One region of the Fodinicurvata sp. EGI_FJ10296 genome, then DNA from elsewhere that is predicted to be linked to it. Evidence: riboswitches for the same ligand, from Rfam matches in the RefSeq annotation. Region 1 holds a riboswitch; each other region holds the start of a gene.
The links. Region 1 has a riboswitch for thiamine pyrophosphate ahead of thiB (thiamine ABC transporter substrate binding subunit). Riboswitches for the same ligand answer to the same signal wherever they lie in the genome.
Positions count from the first base shown of each region.

Region 2: linked by a shared signal. The riboswitch ahead of thiO (glycine oxidase ThiO) and the one ahead of thiB (thiamine ABC transporter substrate binding subunit) in region 1 are both predicted to bind thiamine pyrophosphate.
Region 3: linked by a shared signal. The riboswitch ahead of ABZ728_RS00775 (ABC transporter substrate-binding protein) and the one ahead of thiB (thiamine ABC transporter substrate binding subunit) in region 1 are both predicted to bind thiamine pyrophosphate.

Region 1 is NZ_JBFCVL010000005.1:260,924-268,590, forward strand. Features, by position in the region: gene ABZ728_RS12545 (YDG domain-containing protein) at 1-268, shown strand, start outside; gene ABZ728_RS12550 (CobW family GTP-binding protein) at 265-1,488, opposite strand; gene ABZ728_RS12555 (thermonuclease family protein) at 1,525-2,109, opposite strand; gene ABZ728_RS12560 (SOS response-associated peptidase) at 2,173-2,967, opposite strand; gene ABZ728_RS12565 (DUF192 domain-containing protein) at 3,009-3,488, opposite strand; gene ABZ728_RS12570 (acetoin utilization protein AcuC) at 3,533-4,672, opposite strand; TPP riboswitch at 4,811-4,911, shown strand; gene thiB (thiamine ABC transporter substrate binding subunit) at 5,032-6,084, shown strand; gene thiP (thiamine/thiamine pyrophosphate ABC transporter permease) at 6,060-7,667, shown strand, end outside.
Region 2 is NZ_JBFCVL010000006.1:307,783-315,449, forward strand. Features, by position in the region: gene ABZ728_RS15060 (hypothetical protein) at 27-254, shown strand; gene ABZ728_RS15065 (DUF1127 domain-containing protein) at 313-546, shown strand; gene ABZ728_RS15070 (TIGR04076 family protein) at 577-957, opposite strand; tRNA gene ABZ728_RS15075 (tRNA-Pro) at 1,157-1,233, shown strand; gene ABZ728_RS15080 (lytic murein transglycosylase) at 1,522-2,658, shown strand; gene ABZ728_RS15085 (thiamine phosphate synthase) at 2,684-3,316, opposite strand; gene ABZ728_RS15090 (thiazole synthase) at 3,313-4,080, opposite strand; gene thiS (sulfur carrier protein ThiS) at 4,084-4,281, opposite strand; gene thiO (glycine oxidase ThiO) at 4,278-5,291, opposite strand; TPP riboswitch at 5,459-5,566, opposite strand; gene ABZ728_RS15105 (hypothetical protein) at 5,595-5,936, opposite strand; gene ABZ728_RS15110 (hypothetical protein) at 6,041-6,592, opposite strand; gene ABZ728_RS15115 (folate-binding protein) at 6,702-7,640, opposite strand.
Region 3 is NZ_JBFCVL010000001.1:177,555-185,221, reverse strand. Features, by position in the region: gene ABZ728_RS00805 (AroM family protein) at 1-605, shown strand, start outside; gene ABZ728_RS00800 (ABC transporter substrate-binding protein) at 652-2,241, shown strand; gene ABZ728_RS00795 (ABC transporter permease) at 2,330-3,340, shown strand; gene ABZ728_RS00790 (ABC transporter permease) at 3,340-4,260, shown strand; gene ABZ728_RS00785 (ABC transporter ATP-binding protein) at 4,257-5,240, shown strand; gene ABZ728_RS00780 (ABC transporter ATP-binding protein) at 5,233-6,264, shown strand; TPP riboswitch at 6,520-6,621, shown strand; gene ABZ728_RS00775 (ABC transporter substrate-binding protein) at 6,812-7,667, shown strand, end outside.

The DNA of each region.
Region 1 (7,667 bases):
CGACCCTGAACCGGATCCAGCTCTATTGGTTACTGCTCAGGAGATCATCAGGTACAATCTTGAACAGGCCGATACTCAGAGACGCGGCTTTGCCGAGGAAGAAGAATGGACTGACGACCGGGAACCGGAACTCGGACTATCAGATCCTGACGTCGGCGCCGGAACGGCCGACAACGGGATGGGTAGTGTCACGGTCATCGATACTGGCGTCAATTTTCCGGAGTCGGTGTTCGAAGACGAGGATGCCGCCGACGCGCTGACCAACTAGCCGGAGTCTGCGCCCGAGGCCGGATCGGACGGCACCGGGGCCGATGCCGCCCCGGCGGGCGAGGTCAGGCAGGATTTGAGGCAGGCTTCAATGGCATCGAATGCCGCGTCCCTGCCGCCATCGGCAAAGACACAGGCCGGAAAGATAGCCTCGATTCGGCTTTGGCCGCGAAACGCAATGGGTGCGGCCGTCGATTGCCTCCCTGCCCGCTCGATACGATCGGCGCCCTTCGGCGTTCGAACGGCGGCTTTGATCCGTTCGGCCTGCCCGAGTTGCGAACACCCGGCCCCCGCCGGATCACGCAGCAGAGCGGCGATAGCGTCGCCGTCAAACCGATCACTGTCGTGAAACAACCAGCCGCAGACAACGGCTTCATCGTTGGCGGCGCTCAGCCGGACCGGCTGTCCCGGCGCCGGTTCGGTGGCGACCAGATCGTCCGGTGAATCTTCGTGCTGGTGGCTGTGATGATGATGCTCACCATGCCCGTGACCATGACGGGGCTCTGACCCGGACTGGCTGTGCCCGCTATGAGCCTCGGGGAACAGAGCCAGACGGCCGGAAGAAGCCGGCGCATCCACGACCCATGCCGGCAATCGACCATGGGCTATGCGCAATATCGCCGATTTTGGCGGAAAAAACTCGGCAGCAAACGTGTCGAACGCGACCAGCGCCGAGGCGTCGCAAAGATCCGTCTTGGTCGCGACCAGAATATCGGCAAGATTCGTCTGATCGATGAAAACCTGCGACTGGCGGACGCGTGCTTCTTCCAGCCGCGCCGGATCGACCAGGCAGACAACTGCGCGGCGCTCGATGGCTCCGGCTGTCTCGAAGCCGTGCAGGCAGTCCAGAATGCCGACCGGATGGCCCAGCCCCGTCGGCTCGATGATCAGCCGATCGGGCCGGATCCGCGACAGTATTTCCTTGATCGCCACGGACAAGGTCAGATTGGCACTGCAGCAGATGCATCCACCAGGAATCATCCTGACGGCGATGCCGGAGTCGCGCGCTTTCTCACCGGCTTTTGGATCGCTGGCGGCACTGAGATAGACATCGTCCAGGCCGATGGGGCCGAACTCGTTGACGAGGACCGCCCATACTTCTCCCGCGGGTTTTTCCGCCAGCAGATGCCGTATGGCCGTGGTCTTGCCAACACCCAGGAATCCCGTGATCAACGTCGTCGGAACCGGCGATCGGCCTGGTTTCCGCTGTTCCTTGTTCATAATGCCGTCCTTTGGCGCTGACGGCCGCGCCGTCCGTCAACGCAAGCCGCGTTCCGCTTGCTCCTGGCGCCACGCCCACGGGCGTTGAGCCCTGCCTGACCAGACGCCGGCCCGGCGGGACTGTGCGGATGCCTCATGGCGTTCATACCTGTTGGAATGGCCGCGTTCCGAAAAGGCAAAACCCCGATACACCATTGCGGCCCCTACATCCAGCCCGACGCTGATGCCACCGATCCAGCAGGACGCCGACCGTGTTCCGGTATGCAAGTCCGAGTAGACAGCGCATTCGACCTCACGCCCGTCGATGATCATATCGAGCATGTTGCGCGCTGCCATACCGCAATCATAGGGCCGATTGCCGCGAGCAAAGCAAATCTGGCCCATCTCCGGCGCGTCGATGCCGTACAGGCGGACGGGGGTGCCGTTCACGATCAGCCGATCGCCTTCGATGACCTGCGTCGGACCGGTGATATCGGGATAGGGATCGAACTGGCTTTGCGCCCGAGCCGGCTCAACCGGGCCAATATGAAGGCCGGTGATCAGAATAGCGACCGGGCAGAGAACCCTGAATGCGCCTGAGAGGGCGCCGAAGATGGAAGTGGAGAAGCGATGTGCGGTCATGCCCGATCATCCGTCAGGCATGGTTACCAAAGAGTTATCCGTTACGGCGTATACGCGGCGCGCTCAAAAAAGTTCACCCTGGCACGGCTTCTTCGGTTCCGGGCCTTGAACTTCCGCAACAGGAGTTTCCGCAACATGAGTTTCCGGGATCAGAATCGACGGGTCGTCGTTGCGCACCGCGTTGACGCGCAGAGAGACCGGCCGGATCGACAGAGCGATCGAAGATGGCCTTATGAGATCGGCTGCCAGTTCCACCGGCCCATGCAACCACGCTTCGAAATCGTCCGGTTCCAGGATCAGGGGCATGCGGTCGTGGAGCGATGCGACGTCGCCGACCGCCTGTGTGGTGACGATCGCGAGGCTCAGCCGCGATCCGCCAGCGGACACAGGGCGTGATTCCGGGCCCGATTCGGCATCCGGTTCGGCACGCTCGCCGACCAGCCCGCCGACGGCCATCATCCTGCCGTCGGCTCTGCCGATCAGGTAAGGACGCTTGGGGCCCGACAATCGGGACCATTCGTAGAATCCGTCCATCGGCACCAGACAACGGCTCCGACGGAAGGCATCGCGGAACATCGGCTTGTCCGCAACGCTCTCACCGCGGGCATTGATCGGCCTGGGCATTTTGGATTCCGGTTTGGCCCAGCGCGGCGCGAAACCCCATTGGGCTTCGCGCAGGCTTCGGCCGCCGGCCCCGCCATCCTGCGGATCCTCCGGCCCGACCATCGACACCACGATTGGCACCGTTTGCCCTGGCGCGACATTGTAGCGTGGGCTGATCCCGGTAATGACACCATCGAGATCGAAGGCCTCGCGCAGCGCCCGCTCAGGGCTCGTGATCACATATCGGCCGCACATCGTCGATCAAGCTCTTTTCATCTCGCTATGCCGCCCGGAGCCTATTCAAAGGCTCCGTGAACGACACGGTCGCCGGCAGCGATCCCGATCATGTTGGCAAGGCCACCGTTGATTTCCAGCACTGCCGCAGCCGGTCCATCGGATGTATACTGCCCTGACCGCTCGTCGCCTGGCACCGCTCGCGCCGCGATGTTGATGATCTCACCTTCAGGATCGATGAACAGCATATCGAGCGAAATGCGCGTGTTGCGCATCCAGAAACTGCGCGGCGCGACATCGTCGAACAGGAACAGCATGCCGTGGTCGGCCGGCATATCCTCCACGAACATCAGGCCGTAAGACCGTTCTCGCGGCGTCGTCGCCAGTTCGACCGTGAAATCGAAGGTCCGGCCGGAGGCGGTTTCGATCTGCAATGTGTCACGTTCGAAGTCGGGACGGTCGTTCGGCGACTGCGCGGCCGCCGGGTGCGCGCCCAGGGGCAGGACCAGAAAGGCCAGCAGAACGAATAACTTCTTAGGCATCAACAGGGCTCCGGCAGTGGGTCGGGACTAATAGTGTCATGGGATCACGGCTTCATGACGATGCCAAGGCGGTCGCGGATGGTTTCGCGGATCGGCCCGGGCCGGGGACGGTCGGCGATCGTGGAAAGCCATGCACGTTCCGGATCCCGGCCGCGCGACCGCGACCACGAAAGGCCGGACAGCACGGCCGCCGCTGCGGCCGGCGTCTCCTGCGGGCCGGGTACGGGAATGTCGTTGAGAATCGCCCATATGCCGGCCCAGCAACGGCCGACCGTCCAGGGGTTATAGCCGCCACCGCCGAGCACCATGAACCGCGGTGCAAGCGGCCGCAGCGCGCGAACGACATTCCACAAGGCATTGTTGGACAACGAGAGGCGGCTGAGCGGATCGTCTTCCAGTGCGTCCGCACCACATTGAAGGACCACGACTTGCGGGTCGAAGCCGCTGACCAGCGGCACCAGCATGACGTCCAGAACCAGCGCCATCTCGTCGTCATTGAAACCGCGCGGCAGGGGAAGATTGCGCGCCAAGCCGCCAGCGCGGTCATCGACCGTCCCGGTAAACGGCCAGCGTTTTTCCTCGTGAACCGACAGTGTCAGTACGCGGTCGTCGTTGCTGAATGCGTCCTGAACGCCGTCGCCGTGATGGGCATCGACATCGACATAGGCGATCCGCTCGATCCCGCGATCCAGAAACCGCAGGATCGCCAGCACGGGGTCGTTCACATAGCAAAAACCGCTCGCCCTGTCCGGCCGGCCGTGATGGGTGCCACCGGCGGGACTGAAGACAACCCCCGGCGTCGCCACGAGCCGGTCGGCCGCAAGCAGGCTGGCGCCGGCAGCGGTGGCGGGGCGGGAAAAGATCTCGGCGAAAATGGGGTTCTCGACGCCGCCGATATTGTGGCGGGCCCGGCGCTCGGCATCAATCTGCTGATCGCGTTCTGCATGTTGCAGCGCCTCGATATAGGCAGCGTCATGATAGCGCGCCAGATCATCGGCGGAGGCCACCGGGCTGTCGGCGTATTGGTCCTGCGGCAGCCATCCCATCGCCCGGCAGAGATCGATCGCCGTCGAGACCCGGGGGATCGCCAGCGGATGCTTGGGACCATAGGATGAATGGCGGTAGATTTCACTGCCGAGGAATAGCGGAGAAACGCACATCGGGCCCGACATTGTGGCTGACATGGAAGCCGACGTAGCGTCCGGGAAGGCCGCCGTCAATCGTGACGGCGGCGCATCGTTTGCCGGTCCACACTGCATTCTGGCCCGATGAGCTTCTTCTTCCGAGGCTTGACGCCATTGGGGTGATTGCTTAGGTCTGCTCAGGTCTCAAGGGGGTGCCGTCGGCTGAGAGAGGCTAACACCTTAACCCCACGAACCTGATCCGGGTCATGCCGGCGAAGGGAAATGGGACGGAATCCCCCGCTAAGTGGGGCGCACGGTCCGCTGATGTTGGCCGTCCGGTTTTCCGTATTCCCGCCCATCGCTGACACGGGCCCGAACAAGGGCCGGATAGCGGCCGGAATACCAAAAGGACCATCGGGATGAACGCCTTGACCGTCCGCTGCCGTGTGCCGGCAGCCGCTGCCCTGAGGTTGGCCCCGGGAATCGCCTTCGGGATGGCCCTGCTGATGACCGCCAGCGCCAACGCTTTGGCAGACGATCGGCCGACCCTGACCGTCTACACCTATTCCTCTTTCGATACCGAATGGGGGCCGGGTCCGCAGATCAAGAGCGGGTTCGAAGAAATTTGCGGCTGCACTGTCTCATACGTCGCCGTTGATGATGGCGTCGCCCTGCTGAGCCGAATGCGGCTCGAAGGGCCGTCGACGAATGCCGATGTCGTCCTTGGACTGGACATGAACCTGATTGCGGAAGCGCGCGAACTGGATCTGTTGATCCCCCACGGCCAGCAGCTCGATGATCTGGATCTGCCGATCGATTGGAGCGACGATGTCTTCGTGCCGTTCGACTGGGGCTATTTTGCCTTCGTCTATGACAGTCAGTCGGTGGAAACACCGCCCGCATCGCTGCGCGCCCTGGTCGAGGAAAGCGATCTCGAACTGCTGATCCAGGATCCGCGCACCAGCACGCCGGGGCTGGGCCTGCTGCTATGGGTCAAGGCGGTTTATGGCGACGACGCCGGGGACGCCTGGGCGGTCATGCGCGATCGCATTGTTACGGTCACCAGCGGCTGGAGCGAAGCATACGGCCTGTTCCAGGAAGGCGAAGCGCCGCTGGTGCTCAGTTACAGCACGTCGCCCGCCTATCACATCGTGGCCGAGGAAACCGACCGCTATCGGGCGGCGGCATTCGACGAAGGCCACTACATGCAGATCGAGGTCGCCGCGGCGACGAACACGAGCGATCATCCCGAACTCGCCCGCTCGTTTCTGGAATATCTGACTTCCGAAGACGCACAGTCCATCCTTCCGGTAACGAACTGGATGTATCCGGTCCGAAATGACGATGTCGCATTGCCCGCGGCCTTCGACAATCTCATCCACCCCTCCGAGGCGCTGCTGTTCGATCCCGAGACGGTGCGCGACAACCGATCCGACTGGGTCGACGAATGGCTCGACGGCATGAGCCGTTGAACCGGACCGCTCGGGCCGCCGCGCTCTGGTGGCCCGCGGCGCTCGCTCTCTCGATCGTCGCCACGATTGTCGGCGGCGCCATTGCCGGCATGCTGATGGCGGGCGGCGATCCCCGCGGGCATTTCCCCTTCACCGATGGCTATATCCGGTCGATCGTCGTCTTCACCGTCGTTCAGGCGTTCCTGTCCGCAGTTCTCAGCGTCGGACTGGCAATCCCGGTCGCGCGGGCCATCCATCGGCGCCGTTTTCCCGGCCGCAAGCCGTTCATCCGCATTCTGGGTCTGCCAATGGTGATCCCGACCATCGTCGGCGTGCTGGGGATCGTGGCCATCTACGGCCGATCGGGATGGCTGAACGCCGGGCTTGAGCAGCTGGGCCTGCAGGGCAGGTTCGACGTCTACGGACTGCAGGGCATATTGATCGCCCATATCTTCTTCAACATGCCGTTCGCCGCCCGCATTCTTTTACAGGCCTGGGAGTCGGTTCCGGCGGAATCCTGGCGGCTCGCCGGGCAACTGGGCGCGTCGGAGATCCAGACTTTCTGCCTGGTGGAATGGCCGGTCGTGCGTCAGGCCGCGCCGGGGCTATTCGCGCTTGTGTTTCTGCTGTGCTTCACCAGCTTCTCCGTGGTGCTGGTGCTGGGCGGCGGACCCCCGAATGCGACCATCGAAGTCGCGATCTATCAGGCCCTGCGATTCGATTTCGATCTGCCTCGGGTTTCCGCGCTGGCCATCATCCAGGTCGCATTTTGCGGCGCCCTGGCAATCGGCGCCGCACGTCTTTTCACCGCATTGCCGGATACGCCGCCAGCGGGCCGGCCCGCCGTCCGCTTCGATGGCCGGGCGATGCCGTCACGGCTGGTCGACGGTGCCGCGATCATGGTGGGCGCCGTGGTTCTGCTAGCGCCGCTGGCCGCCGTGGTTCTGTCCGCCGGACGCGGACCGATTGCAGCGACGTTGAGCGACCCCGCATTGTGGGCGGCCACGGGCCGGAGCATTGCCGTCGGTCTGACCGCCGGAACGCTGTCGCTGGCACTGGGACTGGGAATGGTCGCCACCCTGCGGCGGTTGCGGTACCGCGAGGGCAACGAACGGACCGCGGCTCTGCTGGAGGCGGTAGGCTCGCTGGTCCTGATCATCCCACCCTTCGTGATCGGGGCCGGTCTGTTCGTGCTGGCGCGCAGCCATGTCAACGTATTCGATAATGGCCTTCCGCTGGTGGTCTCGATCAACGCCCTCATGGGGCTGCCCTTCGTGATCCGCGTTCTCGGTCCGCCGGCGACCCAGACGTTGCAGCGGCACGGGCGGCTTACCGCCGCACTGGGCATGCGCCTCGGCCATCGCGTCCGGCTCGTCGACTGGCCGTTGCTGCGCCGACCGATCGCTCTTTCCCTGGCGCTGACCACGGCTCTTGCCATGGGCGATTTCGGCGTCATCGCCCTGTTCGGTACACCGGAAACCCGAACCCTGCCGCTTTACCTTTATCAGCAGATGGGAAGTTACCAGCTCGGCCGCGCCGCCGTCTCGGCAGCGGTTCTGGTGGCAACGACCCTGATCATGTTCCTTTTGATCGAACGGATCGTT
Region 2 (7,667 bases), on a different contig from region 1:
TTCTATTCGCACTTATGGAGAACGACATGACCAGCATCGCTATCAACACCATGACCCGCGGCAGCGCTTCGGTTCGCAGTTTCTTCGGCCGGATGGTCGACAGCATTCGCGAGGCCAATGAACAGCGCCGCGCCTACGATGCCGTGATGAGCGAATTGCAGCGTCTCGACGACAAGGAAATGCACGGTCTGGGCATCAGCCGCGCCGACTTCCACGACATCGCGTCGGGCAACTTCAAGCGTTCCGTACGGTAATACGCCAACCGGCGGCAAGACCCCGACGGACGCTAATGACACTTAAGGAATTTTCGATATGGCTTACGACAGTGTTACGCATGCCAATGCCGGCCCGCTGTCCATGCTTGGCCGGCTTGTGGCTGACCTCCGTGTTCGGTTCGACCGGTCGGCGCAGCGTCGACACGACTATCAGCGCATTATGGCCGAACTGAACCGCCTGGAAGATCGCGATCTGGCGGATCTGGGCATCAGCCGCGCCGATTTCCGCGACATCGCGGCAGGACGATACGGCCAGCCTTCGACGCGCTAACGCGCCGGCCGGCGACGCTTCGGCTCGGTGCTATTCCGCTTCCGGCATCGGCGTTGCCGTGGTCTCGCCCCCGGTTTCGCCCCCGGTTTCGCCCGTGGTCTCACTATGGCGAAAACGCCGCTTGCCGATCCGCTTGATGCGGAATCGCGACGTGCAGTTCGGATCGGGGCAGGCCACCACAGCGTCGGTGCTCATCCAGTCATTGGGGTCGGTTTCGCGCTGTTTGGCGGGCAATAGCGGCAACAGGGCTGCCAGCGTATAGATCGACCAGCTCTGCCCGGGCGGAAAGCGTAACTGCTCTCCCTCCAGCATGAAGTGATCGCCGGACCTGGCTTCGCAATAGCAGGCCGGCGGCGACCCGGCTTCCCATTCGACCTTCAGATCATAAAGCGTGAAGCTGTCGTCGTTCATCGACACTCTCGCCCATTCGAAACCGCGTCGATCGTGACGCTGCACCTTGTTGTCGGTACCGCGCTTTGTCGCCCGGGTGAAGCGGAAAATTATCCGGGCGACAGCGGGCGACCGAAGGCACGAAAACCATTGATCGGAAGGGCCGGGCGCGATATAAGCGCGCCATCAGGACGTCGGTGGCCCCAAAGCCACCATGCGTCGGAGTGTAGCTCAGCTTGGTAGAGCACTGTCTTCGGGAGGCAGGGGCCGGTGGTTCGAATCCACTCACTCCGACCACTTCTCTTTTCCCGCTCCTTTCCAGTTGCCCACCGATATATGCAATCTGATTGTCTTGTCCCGAGATGATTATATCCGCACCCTGATCGATTAGGGTAGCCTTCGGTCAGTGGAAACTGGTGAGCGTTAATAATAATGATATTGAGCAGAACAGTGTCTTTGGTCGTGACGACAATGGTCGTGGCGGCGTGCGCCGGTGGGGCAGGGTCTCAACAGTCTGGCCAGCAATCGACGGCAATCGAAACCCCTGCCGCTGGGACTCCGACATCGCCGCCGCAGCCGCCGGTTATGCAGACCGCCCCCAATCCGGCCTTTGACACATGGCTGGACAATTTTCGGCCCCGCGCCCGGGCCGAGGGTATTTCAGAGACCACGCTGAACGCTGCTTTCGATCAGGCCGGTTTTCTGCCCGACGTCGTGCAACGCGACCGAAATCAGGCTGAATTCACTTTGACGCTCGAAGGCTATCTGGGCAGTGCGGCGTCGGATAGTCGCGTCGAGAACGGCCGCGCGATGCTGGCGCGCTATCGCCCGGTGCTCGACTCGATCGAGGCCCGATACGGCGTTCCGCCCCATGTCGTCGTTGCCGTCTGGGGGATGGAAAGCAATTACGGCAGCAATCTCGGCACCGTACCGGTAATTTCCGCGCTGGCCACGCTGGCCTATGACGGAAGGCGCGGCGCGTTCTTCGAGCAGCAGCTGATTGCCGCGCTACGCATTCTACAGAACGGCGACACGACGCCCGACCGGATGACCGGCAGTTGGGCGGGGGCCATGGGGCATACGCAGTTCATCCCGACCACATACGAGGCCTATGCCGTCGACTTCACCGGCGACGGCCGGCGCGACATCTGGTCGGCGGCGGATCCGACCGACGCATTGGCCTCGGCGGCGGCCTATCTGTCCCGCTCAGGCTGGACGTCCGGCGAACCCTGGGGTCTGGAAGTGCAACTTCCGGCGGGTTTTAATCACAATCTGACCGGGCGCGATACGACCCGTAGCGCCGGGCAATGGGCCTCGATGGGCGTTCGCGATATGAACGGCAATCCGCCGCCGGGCTATGGGTCGGCGTCGATCCTGACGCTGGCCGGCTCGAACGGTCCCGCCTTTATGGTGTTCGATAATTTCGGGGCATTTCTGCGCTATAACAATTCCGAATTCTACGCCGTGGGCGTCGGCCATCTATCCGACCGGCTCAACGGTGGACCCCCGATCCAGGCCGCGTTCCCACCCGACGAATACGGGATGATGCGCGGCGATCGTCGAGACCTCCAACGACTTTTGACGGAAGCGGGCTTCGATACTCAGGGCGTTGACGGCGCGATCGGCCCCAACAGCGAAGCGGCGATCCGCGCTTATCAACGGTCTCAAGGCCTGCCAGTGACCGGCGAGCCGTCGCTTGAGCTGCTCGACCGGTTGCGCTGACTGTTTCGGTGCCGATGATACTGCCTTACGACCGGGCCGCGATCCCCCGTCCACGCGTGGCTCTGATCCAGGCCAGGGTGCGGGCGGTGGGGTCGTCGTTGCGCGTGATGTCGGTGACGACGGCGGCGATGTCGGCGCCGGCGTCGAATACCTGATCCAGGCGCTCCACCGACAGGCCGCCGATCGCAACCAGCGGGATATCCCCGATGCGCGATTTCCATTCGGTCAGCCGGGCCGGGGTCTGGGGCGCCCATTTCATCGATTTCAGGATCGTCGGCCAGACCGGGCCAAGGGCGATGTAGTCCGGCTCGGCCTTCAGCGCGGTCTCCAACTCGTCGTCATCATGGGTGCTGATGCCCAGCGACAGCCCGGCGTCCTGGATGGCACCCAGATCGGCCTCGGCCAGATCTTCCTGCCCCAGATGAACGTAATCGCAGCCTTCCTCGATCGCCAGTCGCCAGTGGTCGTTGACGATCAACTGGCAGCCGTGGCTGGCGCAGATATCGCGCGCGCGGCGGATCTCGCGCCGCAGGAAATCCTCATTGTCGCTCTTGGTCCGCAACTGGATCATCCTGACGCCCAACGGTACCAGCCGTTCAACCCAGGCGGCGGTGTCGACGATCAGGTAGAACGGATCGAGGGGACGTTTCGACTTCACAGGATGGCCCTTCCGAATACAGGGGTGGAGGCAGCGGCCATGTCGCGCGGTTCCATCGCGCCGGCCTCGAAACCCGTGCGCCCGGCTTCGATCGCAAGGGCGAACGCTTCAGCCATGCGCACCGGATCCTCGGCCTTGGCGACGGCAGTATTCAGCAGCACGCCGTCATAGCCCAGTTCCATGGCGGCGACGGCGTGGGACGGCCGGCCGATACCGGCGTCGATGATCAATGTCGTGTCCGGGAAGTGCGCGCGCATCGACCGCAGGCCGTGGACGTTGTTCAGGCCCTGTGCCGAGCCGATCGGCGCCCCCCACGGCATCAGAACGCGGCAGCCGGCATCCATCAGCCGTTCCGCTGCGACCAGATCCTCCGTCGTATATGGCAGAACCTCGAAACCTTCGTCGGTCAGGATGCGCGCGGCCTCGACCAGCCCGAAGAGATCGGGCTGCAGGGTATCGGTCTCGCCGATCACTTCCAGCTTGATCAGCGGCGTGTCGAACACCTCGCGCGCCATCTGGGCGGTCGTCACGGCCTCCTTCACCGAATGGCACCCGGCGGTGTTGGGCAGCACCTGTACGCCCAACGAGCGGATCAGCGACCAGAACTCCTGCCCCGCCCGCTGCCCCGCCGCTTCGCGCCGCAACGAGACCGTGACCATTTCCGTGCGCGACGCCCTGACTGCGGATTGCAGCACAGTGGGCGAGGGGTACTGCGCCGTCCCGAGCAGAAAGCGCGAGCCGAGGGTGCGGCCGTAAACATCCATCGATCAGCCTCCGCTCATTGGGGCAATCACTTCGATCCGGTCGCCGTCTTTCAGCGGCGTTGCCGACCGCTGGGGTGCCGGTACGAAACCCTGATTGAGGGCTGTGGCCACGGTCATATCACCGTATTTCAGTTCCACCAGTGCCGCCTCAAGGGTTTCGGCACTAACCTCGGCGGGTTCGCCGTTGACGATCACTCTCATGTTGACGGTCCAATGCTGTGTGTTGTGTCGGCGGTATCCATGATCATGTCGGCGGCTTTCTCGGCCAAAGATGGTGCCAGCAGGAAGCCGTGACGGTAGAAGCCGTTGATCGACACGAGGCGCCCATGGCGCTCGACGCGCGGCAGATTGTCGGCATAGGCCGGCCGCCGTCCTGCGCCCTGTTCCAGGATCGAGGCCTCGGCGAATCCGGGATGGACGGCATAGGCGGCGTTCAGCAGGTCGACCGCGGATCTCAGCGTCATGGGCCGGCTTGAATCGCTCTCGATCATGGTTGCCCCGATCATGAAAACATGGTCTCCCCTCGGCACGATATACAAGGGGATGCGGGGATGAAGCAGCCGCACCGCCCGATGCAGGGTGACCTCGGGCGCATGCAAGAGAAACATCTCGCCCCGGACGCTGCGGAGGCCGCGACCGGCTGGCGTGGTGCCGTCGGCGGCGGCAATGCCGCGGCAGTCGACGATGGTATCGGCGGCGAGGTCGCTCGGATCGGCGGCCGTGCCCAGTCGGATCTCGCCGCCCAGGTTCACGACCCGGTCGGCCAGTGCGGCGAGCGCGCGGCGCGGGTCGAGCCACGCCTCGCCGGCATAATGGATGCCGCGGCGGAACCGGTCGGCCAGTTCGGGTTCCAGCGCTGCCACCCCCTCGGCATCCAGTTCGACGCCTGTACGCGTCATCCGCAAGAAGCGTTTAAGGTCGGCTGCATCGCGAGCCGGCGCGACGACGAGCGTACCGGTCCGGCGCAGCTCCGGCACCCGCTCGGCCCACCAGTCGATCGCTGCCAGTCCCGGCGCAACGATCGAGGCGTCGGCGGACTCCATCTCGCACCAGGGGGCCAGCATGCCGCCCGCCAGCCACGATGCCGCCTCGGCGCCCAGAGTAGTCGACCGGTCGTAGACGGTCACCCGGGCACCGCGCTCGGCCAGCGTGAGCGCGGCGGTAAGGCCGGCGACGCCGGCACCCACCACTTCGGCGTCAGGCCTGCTCATTGCGGTGGGTCGGCGAGCACATAAGGGCCGCCGCGTAGCCTGGACTTCTGCGCCATCTGTCATGGGTCTCCTGAACGACGTTGCGTTGGAGATCCAGTTTCAAAGCGGGTGATCGAACAGGCCGCAATTTCGGTGCCTTGGGGGGCCGGGAGATGCCTGCCCGGCCGTCGAGGCGGCCCCATCCATCCCTACGCCAGCATGAACTGGATCAGGTTCAAAGGGTCGCTACGCCGGTAGCCTCTCAGTTCCCTGCCGGAACTCCCCTGGGTACGAGATCAGACGCTAACAAGTCTAAGGGTTCTGTCAAGGGTCGTTGCGCGATCCATCGTCTCCGGTGGCTGCGCCGGGGGGATCGGCGGGCGCATCCGGGAGTTCGGTCGATTCGATATTCACGGTGACCTCGCCAAGGTCGACGGCTTCTGCCTTCGCCCAAGGTCGGTACCAGGGCTGGTCGGCGACCGAGAAGGGTACGGCCGCGTCATGATCCCAGGCAGGGATCGCCTGATACTGACCGGCCGGCAAGTTGTGGATCCGGAATTCGCCATCCTCGTCCGTCACTGAAAATGTCGAAATCTCGTCACCCCGACTGGTCGTCCCGACGATCGTGATCGGCACGTTCGAGAATGGCTCGCCGTCGATGGTCAACCATTTGCCCGAAACGCCCGCATTGTCACTGTGGGCCGGTCCTGTGAGGAGCGTTATGGCGCAAAGGCATGCGAAAAGCAGTCTCGGTGTGGATGCTGCCGGCCTCATCTCACCCTCAACACTGATTCGTATTCGCCGGAAACAGTGCCATCGCTATTGCTGATATTGATAGGGCCTGATGCAAGCCCCTGGTACGCGACACCGTCTTCGGCATCTTTCACCGAACTGCGTACGATCGCGACATAATCCTCGCCGTCATCGACAGAGAGGTCGATGCGCACCGGCGTGTCGAGTTGGTTGCCGATGACCGATCGGCGGTACCGCTGCGGCACGACACTGAGAAACAGGTCGGACTCGCTGTCGGCGTGAAGGGCGGGATTGGTCACGGTGACCGTCGCCGTAACGGGGATTTGCGCCGGCTCGTTGCTGATCCAGACGATCGTTCCAAAGCACATCAGCAAGCCGAGCGCAATGGCGCCCAGAGAGGGATAATTGGTGCTGAAATCGCCGAGGCCGGGAATTGAAATACCGATCACCGCCCTGGTCTCGGAGTCGACCAACACGCGCTGTCGCAGCAACTCTATCACACCGCCGATGACGGCGATCGCCGCAATCGCCAATACGCCGGCGATGACCAGAAATGTGTAGAACTCCATCGAACTGAGCCCCGATCAACCGCGAAAGATTAATGGTGCCGAGCTGCTCGTCTGTGATGGATTATAGCATCCGGTCGGCGCTGCAAAGACGCCCAAGTCGTGGTACCCACTATGGTGTAGGCAGCGGTTCCAGGACTGTGTCGCCCACCCTCAGCGGCGGACCATCGCCGTCGAGTGCGGCCAGTTTGACACTGGCCAGCACCAGATCGCCGGCCGCGCTGCGGATGTCGCCGACGACGCTGCCGTCTTTTGTGATCTCGGCGCCTATCTCCGGCGGCGTGCCGTCGGCGAACCGTAGTGGTACCAGCCGGCGTTTGACGAGACCGCGATAATGCGTGCGGGCGGTCAGTTCCTGGCCCAGATAGCAGCCTTTGTCCCAGGAAATGCCGTTCAGCCGGTCGATATTGCTCTCCAGCAGCGCCGATTTCTCCACGATCATGTCGCGGCTGGCGTCGGGGACCGCCAGCGCGATGCGGCGGCGGTCATAGTCGCCGCGGCTGCCGACGGCCACGGCGAGATGATCGGCCAGGGCAGCTGCGATATCGGCCGTGCCTGACTGTTCATTGGCGGCACGAACGACGATGCGTGCGCCCAGACCGGCATGACGCGGGTCGAGCACGGCGAAAGTATCGCCGATGGCGGCCAGGGTGCCAAGGTGTCGGGTCGCCCCCGGCGCGGCATCGGCGTCGAAACCAAGCGCGGCCGGCGCGCTGTCGCCCACCAGCGCAAAGACATGGGCCGCCGGATCGCTTTCGCTGACCGTGACCTTGCTCCGCAGCTTGTACAGCCGCAGTTTCTTGCGGAATTCGTCGATACGCTCGCGCTCGGTATCGAGAATGACCGACGCGCCATCGGTCAGGGCGAAAAATTCGTACAGGAACTTGCCCTGCGGCGTCAGAAAGGTGCCATAGAGCGACGTTGTCGGCGACAGCTTGGCCATGTCGTTCGAGACCAGGCCGTTCAGGAATGCGATCCGCTCTTCGCCGCCAAGCTCGAACAGGCCGCGATCGGGCAGCGAAACCAGTTTCGGCGTCGTCATATCGGTCATCTGCTTTCTCTTCCCTGGCAATACCAT
Region 3 (7,667 bases), on a different contig from region 1:
TGGTGCCGGAGATTTGTGCCGATCTGCCGCCGATCGAGGTGGTCGAGCGCGGCGCGCTTGATGGGCTGGACGATGCCGCCATTGCCGATCTGGCCCCGGCCGACGGGGCGGCAAGTCTGGCGACGCGCCTTGCCGATGGGCGCGAAGTGGTCATCGACAAGGCCCGGACCGAAGCGCGCCTCGATCGTCTGCTGCGCGAGATGGACGATCCGTCGCTGGATGCCGTCGTGGTGTTGTGCACCGGTACGCGCGTGCCGCCGTTGTCCCATACGCTGTTGATCGAAGCCCAGGCGGTCGTTGATGGGTTGGCCGAGGCGCTGGCCTCCGGCGTGCGTCATCTGGGCGTCATCGTGCCGCTTGAACGCCAGATCGCGCATATTTCTCTGGGCGAAACGCCCGGACGCCGCGTCACGGGCACCCATGCCAGCCCTTATGGCGAGGATCGGTTCGAGGCGGCCGCCGACGATCTGGCCGAGGCCGATCTGATCGTAATGCATTGCATGGGCTATGACGAGGCCATGCGCCGGCGTGTCGCCGACCGGGTCAAGGCCCCGGTCTTGTTGTCCCGGCGCATCGTTGCGGGGGGTATCCGCCAAATACTCTAACAAAATCAATTTATTACCGAACAGTGGAGAGAAGGAAACCCAATCAATGAGAAAATTGATCCTTGGAGCGGTGGCCGCCGCCGCCTTGTCGGCCACGGCGCTGACCGATACGGCCCAGGCCTTCGAGCGTACCGATGACGGCATCGTCATCGTTTTTGGCGGCCGTCAGCAGGTGCCGGTGCTCGACCCCCATGTCCGTTACGACTGGTCGACCCGCATGATGCAGCAGTCGATCTATGACGCGCTGTTCAAGTATGTCGGCGACCCGCCGGAAATCGAGCCCTGGCTGGCGGAATCCTGGGACGTCAACGAAGACGCGTCGGTCTGGACCTTCAATCTGGTCGAAGACGCGACCTTCCATAACGGCGACCCGGTCGATGCCGAAGCCGTGCGGTATTCCTTCGTGCGCGGCCTTGAGCTGAACCAGGGCGTGGCCTGGATGCTGGCCGATTTTCTGGAGCCGGACGGCATCGAAGTGGTCGATGACTATACCATCCGTTTCAATCTCAGCCGCCCCTATGCCCCGTTCCTGTCCTTCCTGCCGTGGTGGTACATCGTCAACCCCGCCGAGGTGATGGAAAACGAGGTCGACGGCGACTACGGCACGGAATGGATGACCGAGAACGCCGCCGGCAGCGGTCCCTTTACCATGGGCCGGTGGCAGCAGAACGTGCTGTATGAACTGGTCGCGAACGAGGATTACTGGCGCGGCTGGCCGCAGGGTGAAGAAAACCGCCCGGCCGGGATCATCTATCGCATCATCCGCGAGCCCGCCGCCCAGCGCGCCGCCCTTCAGCGCGGCGAGATCGACATCGCCGAGGGTCTGAGTTCGGACGATTACGGCCAGATCGAGGACGAGCCCGGCATCGTCATCCAGAACCATGCGGGGATGACGACCTTCGGCATCAAGTTCAACACCCAGCAGGGCCCGACGGCGGATATCAATCTGCGCAAGGCGATCGCCCATGCGATGGATTACGATGCGCTGATCGACATCTACAACGGCGATGCCGTACTGCAGACCAGCCCGTTCCCGCAAGCGATCCAGGGCCATATCGACGTCGAGGGCATCCCGCGACAGGATATGGATCTGGCGCGCGAATATCTGGCGCAGTCCGAGTATCCCGACGGCGGCATCGAGCTGGACTACTATCACGTCGCCGGTCTGGAAGAAGCGCGGCGGATCGGGCTGGTGCTGCTCAGCAATCTGGCCGAGTTGAACATCGATGTGAACATCGTGCCAGAGCAGTGGCCGAACATGGTCGCGGCCGGTTCCAGTCCGGAAAGCGCGCCGGACATGACCAGCGTCTTTGTCACGCCGGTTTCGACCGACCCGGATGCGGTGGCCTATCAGTACCACCAGAATTCCTGGGGTCAGTATTTCGCGATGCATTTCTACGAAAACCAGGAACTCTGGGACACGATTTCGGAAGCCCGCTCGCTCAGCGACTGGGACGAGCGCGAACCGCTCTATGCCGAGATCCAGGAGATGATCGTGGAAGGCACGCCGGAAATTTTCGGCATGCTTCAGAACCGCCGTTGGGCGCATCGGGACTGGTTGGAAGGCTTTCAGTTCAGCCCCGTCCGGTTCACCGGCGAAGTTGATCTCTATCCGCTTTGGGTCGATGTCGAGTAATCGGCCCTTTTAGCAAACGGCCCCGGCCGCCGCCCGCGATCCGGCGCGGGCGGCGCCTTACCGTCCTCCGGCCCGCGAACGGGACAGCATGCTGATTTACGTTGCCCGTCGCCTCCTGCTGCTTGTCATCATGCTGCTGGGGCTGGCGACGATCACTTTTGCCATTACCAACATTGCGCCCGGCGATCCGGCCCGATTGATCGCTGGACCCAATGCGACCGAGTCCATGGTCGAAACGGTCCGCCAGCAAAACGGGCTGGATCGGCCGTTGATCGAGCAGTACGTGGTCTATATGACCGGGCTGGTTCAGGGCGATCTGGGCCGGTCGATCGTCTCGACCCGGCCTGTGGTCGACGAATTGCTGCGCTATTTCCCGGCCACGCTGGAACTGGTCGTCGTGGCCATGGGGCTTGGTATCCTGTTCGGTGTCGGCTTCGGCATCATGTCGGCGGTGGTGCGCGACAGCTGGTTCGACCATGTTGTGCGCATCGGGTCGATTTCAGGGGTGGCGCTGCCGGCCTTCTGGTTCGGCATTCTGCTGCAATTGCTGTTCGCCGTGCAGATGGGGTGGCTGCCGATCTCCGGACGGCTGAACCTTGTCACGCTTCCGCCCGACCCGATCACCCATTTTCTGCTGATCGACAGCCTTCTTCAGGGCCGGTTCGACGTTTTCACCCAGGCGCTCTCCTATATTATCATGCCGGCGGTGGTGCTGTCGTTCCCGTGCCTGGCGTCGATCCTGCGCGTCAACCGCGCCGAAATGATCGAGGCGCTGCAGTCGGATTTCGTCCTCGCGGCCAAAGCCAACGGGCTGTCGGCCTGGCGAATCGTCACCGTCTATGCGTTGAAGAACGCCATGCTGCCGACGGTGTCGATCGTCGGTCTGCGTTTCGGCTGGATGCTGGGATCGACCATTCTCGTCGAAACGGTTTTCGACTGGCCGGGCATCGGCCTCTATGCCGTGGAGTCGGCGCTTTATTCCGACTTCAAGCCGGTGATCGGCGCCACGCTCCTGATCGGTTTCATCTTCATGATCATCAATTTCATGGTTGATCTTGCCTATATCTGGCTCGACCCGCGGCTCAGGGAGTCGGGATAATGAGTGTTGGCGAACGAGAAGCCGATGACATCCCCCAGCTGACCTGGCGCGAACGCAACGCCAGCACCATCCGGCAGTGGCGGCTGTATGCCTATCTATTCTCGCGCAGCTTCTCGTCGATGCTGGGGCTGGGGCTGGTCGTGCTGTTCCTGATCCTGGCCGCGTTCGGCCAGTGGATCGCCCCCTATCCCGAAGACGCCGCCGGGGCGGTCAACATGTCCCAACGCCTGCTGGCGCCATCATGGGGCCACCCCTTCGGCACCGACGAAATGGGCAACGACATCCTGAGCCGGGTTATCATCGGGGCCAGTACCTCGCTGTGGATCGGGGTTCTGATCACGGCCATCGGTGCGGGCATCGGTGTGCCGCTGGGCATCATCGCCGGATATGTCGGCGGCTGGACGCGTGAAATCATCATGCGCATCACCGACATCTTTCTGGGCGTGCCCGCGCTGGTGCTGGCGCTGGCGATCGTCGCGTCCCTGGGGCCGGGGATCACGAACTGCGTCATCGCGCTGGCGCTGGTCTGGTGGCCCGGCTATGTCCGGCTGGTGGAAAGCAAGACGCTGTCGCTGAAGGAAGAGCTGTTCGTGGAATCGGCCCGCGCGGCCGGCGCGCGCACGCCGCGCATCCTGTTCCACCACATCCTGCCGAATTGCGCGTCGCCGATCATCGTCAAGGCCAGCATGGATATGGGCATGGCCATTCTGGCAGCCGCCGGTCTGGGCTTCATCGGGCTGGGCGCCAGCCCGCCGGCGCCGGAATGGGGCGCGATGATCTCGATCGCGCGCACCTATATGCCCGATTGGTGGTGGTATTCGCTGTTTCCGGGGCTGGCAATCTATCTCACCGTTCTCGGCTTCAACCTGTTCGGCGACGGGCTGCGCGACATTCTCGATCCAAGGAGCCGCGGCCGATGAGCGATCCGCTACTGACCGTGGAGGACTACAAGCTCGACTTCGACACCTTCGACGGCCGCATCCGCGTGCTGGACGGTATCGACCTTACCGTCAGGCAGGGCGAAACGCTGGGCATTGTCGGCGAGACCGGTTGCGGCAAATCGGTGCTGGCGAAAAGTCTTCTAGGCCTGTTGCCCAGCCCGCCCGCCCGGATCGCCGGGGGCAGCATCCGCTTCGACGGGCAGGAATTGCTGGGGATGTCGGAACGACGGTGGCGGCGGCTGCGCGGTGCGCGCATCGCCATGATCTTCCAGGACCCCATGACCTTTCTGAACCCGGTTCTCAGCGTCGGCCAGCAGATGGCCGACGTGATCCGGGCCGATGCGGCGGCGATGGGGCGCGCCAAGCCCTCCAGGGTAGAAATCCGCGAGCGGTCGGTCGAACTGTTGACCAAGGTGCGCTTGCCCGATGCGGAACGGCTGCTGCGTAATTATCCCCATCAGCTCTCCGGCGGCATGCGCCAGCGGGTGCTGATCGCCATGGCCCTGTCCGGCGAGCCGCAGCTTCTGATCGCCGACGAGCCGACGACGGCGCTGGACGTGACCATTCAGGCGCAGATCCTGTCGCTGATCGCCGATCTGGTCGATCGGCTTGGGCTGTCGGTGATCATGATCAGCCACGACTTCGGCGCGGTGGCCGCCGTGTGCCGCCGCATCGGGGTGATGTACTCCGGGAATATGGTCGAGGAAGCGCCGACCGCCGAGTTGCTGACCGCACCGCGTCATCCCTATACCCAGGGGCTTCTGGCCGCGCTGCCCAGCATGGACAAGGCCGAGGTGACGCTGAAAAGCATACCCGGGTCGATCCCCGACCTGCTCGACCCGCCCACGGGGTGCCGGTTCAACCCGCGCTGCGAGCGCGCGACCGACCTGTGCCGCCGGGAGAAACCCGAACTGCGCCGATTGGCCGACGATCACGAAGTGGCCTGCCATCATGCCTGACACTGCCCCGCTTGACCCGACCCGGCCCGATCCGCACGAGCCCGATCACGCCGGCGATACCGGCGCCTTCGTTCAGGTTCGGGGGCTGTCCAAGCACTTTCCGTTTCGCAACAAGCCGTGGCAAACGCCGCAGATCGTGCGGGCGGTCGATGATGTCGACTTCGACATCGCCAAAGGCACGGCCATGGGCGTAGTGGGCGAATCCGGCTCGGGCAAATCGACGGTGGCCCGGCTGTTGCTGCGCCTGATCGAGCCGACGGCGGGGTCGATCCGCTATGACGGCCGGGACATCACGACGCTGAAGGGCGAGGAAATGCGCCGCCTGCGCCGGGAAATCCAGATCGTGTTTCAGAACCCGCATTCGTCGCTCAACAGCCGGCACACGATCTTCGATGCGATTGCCGAACCGATCATCGTGCAGGACGGTACGCGCGGGCAGAAGCTGATCGCGCGCGTCCAGCGGCTGCTGGACATCGTCGGACTGCCGCGCATTTTCATGTACCGCTATCCGCATGAACTGTCGGGCGGCCAGAAGCAGCGTGTCTGCATTGCGCGGGCGGTCGCCCTCGACCCCCGGCTGATCATCCTGGACGAACCGACATCGGCGCTGGATGTCTCCGTTCAGGCGCAGATCCTGGAATTCCTGCAGCAATTGCGCCGCGATCTGGGGCTGACCTATGTCTTCATCTCGCACGATCTGTCGGTGGTGCGGTATCTGTGCGAGCAGGTGGCGGTGATGTATCTGGGCCGGATCGTGGAAACCGGCGAGACCGCGCGCATCTTCTCCGAACCCATGCATCCCTATACCGGCGCGCTGCTGGCGGGCGTGCCGCGCGTCGAGGCGGGCGGGCTGAAACTGGAGGCGATTCAGGGCGACATTCCCAGCGCCACCAACGTGCCCAGCGGCTGCCCCTTTCACCCGCGCTGCCCGAAGATCATCGATGGCGGCATCTGCGCCGCCGAACGCCCGCTTCTCACCCCCCGCGCCGACGGTCGCCGCGTCGCCTGCCACCTGCCGGAGTGAACGCGCTTTTCGGGGGCGACACGCTCCGCGAGAACGTTGATGGTGTGGGTCCCGGCTCTGCGACGCGTCACTTCGTGCCGCATCGCGTCCGGGACAGTGGGATTCTTCTTGCCGCCGTTCTCCTTTCTATTCCCCGGAGGCGCGAAGCGCCATCCGGGGTCAACAATTTCCGTGAGAACGTTAATGTTGTGGGCCCCGGTCTTGCCGGACCTGCAAAGCCCGCCTTGCGAACGACGCCTGAATTAATTACCATCGTCATCACCGTTGGGGTGCCCACAAGGGCTGAGAGGCGTGATCCGCCAACCCATCGAACCTGATCCGGGCAATACCGGCGTAGGGAACGGGTATTTCGACGACATCTTCGTCATCTGACCACCTGTCTCTTCGCGCGGACCCCAGGAACGCAAAGGAGAGACGGGTGACGTTTGCCGCATGCAAGACAGAGTTCTTGAAGGCGCCGCGCGTGATGCCTGCCACCGGCGCGAACAGGGGTTCCGCTCACACGGTCCGGATCGCACTCACATTTTGCGACGGATGGACCACACTCATGAATGCGATTACGGCTAAAACGCTCGCGCCGGCTTTGGGCTTCGTCGGCGCGCTGGCGCTCGCCACGCCCGCCACCGCTCAGGACCAGCTCGATCTGGTTCTGGACTGGTTCGTGAACCCCGATCACGGTCCAGTCATCCTGGCACAAGAACTCGGCTATTTCGCGGATGCCGGGCTGGAGGTCGAGGTGACCGCGCCGGCCGATCCGACCGACCCGCCGCGCATGGTCGCTGCCGGGCGGGCGGATATCGCCGTCTCCTATCAGCCCCAGCTTCATCTCAACCTGCATCAGGACCTGCCGCTGGTGCGGGTCGGCACGCTCGTTTCCACACCGCTGACCTGCCTGCTGGTCCTTGCCGACGGCCCCGTAGAGAGTGTTGCCGATCTCGCCGGCGGCAAGGTCGGCTTTGCCGTGGCCGGCGTGCAGGAGGTCATGCTCGACGCCATGCTCGCCCATCACGGCCTGGGCGGCGACGATGTCGAGCAGATCAACATCGGCTGGTCGATCTCCCCGGCGCTGATGAGCGGTCAGGTCGATGGCGTGATCGGCGCCTTTCGCAATTTCGAACTGAACCAGCTCGATATCGAGGGCGTGGAGGGGCGCTGCTTCTACCCCGAGGAAGAAGGCATTCCCGCCTATGACGAGCTGATCTATGTGGCCAATCCCGACACGATGGACCCCGACGCGATTCAGCGTTTCCTGACCGCGACGGAGCGGGCGACGCATTACATTCTCAACAACCCGGAGGAGGCCTGGGACATCTTCGCGGCGACCTCGTCGGAGCTGGACAACGAGCTCAATTCCCGCGCCTGGGGCGACACCTATCCGCGCTTCGCCAGCCGTCCGGCAGCGC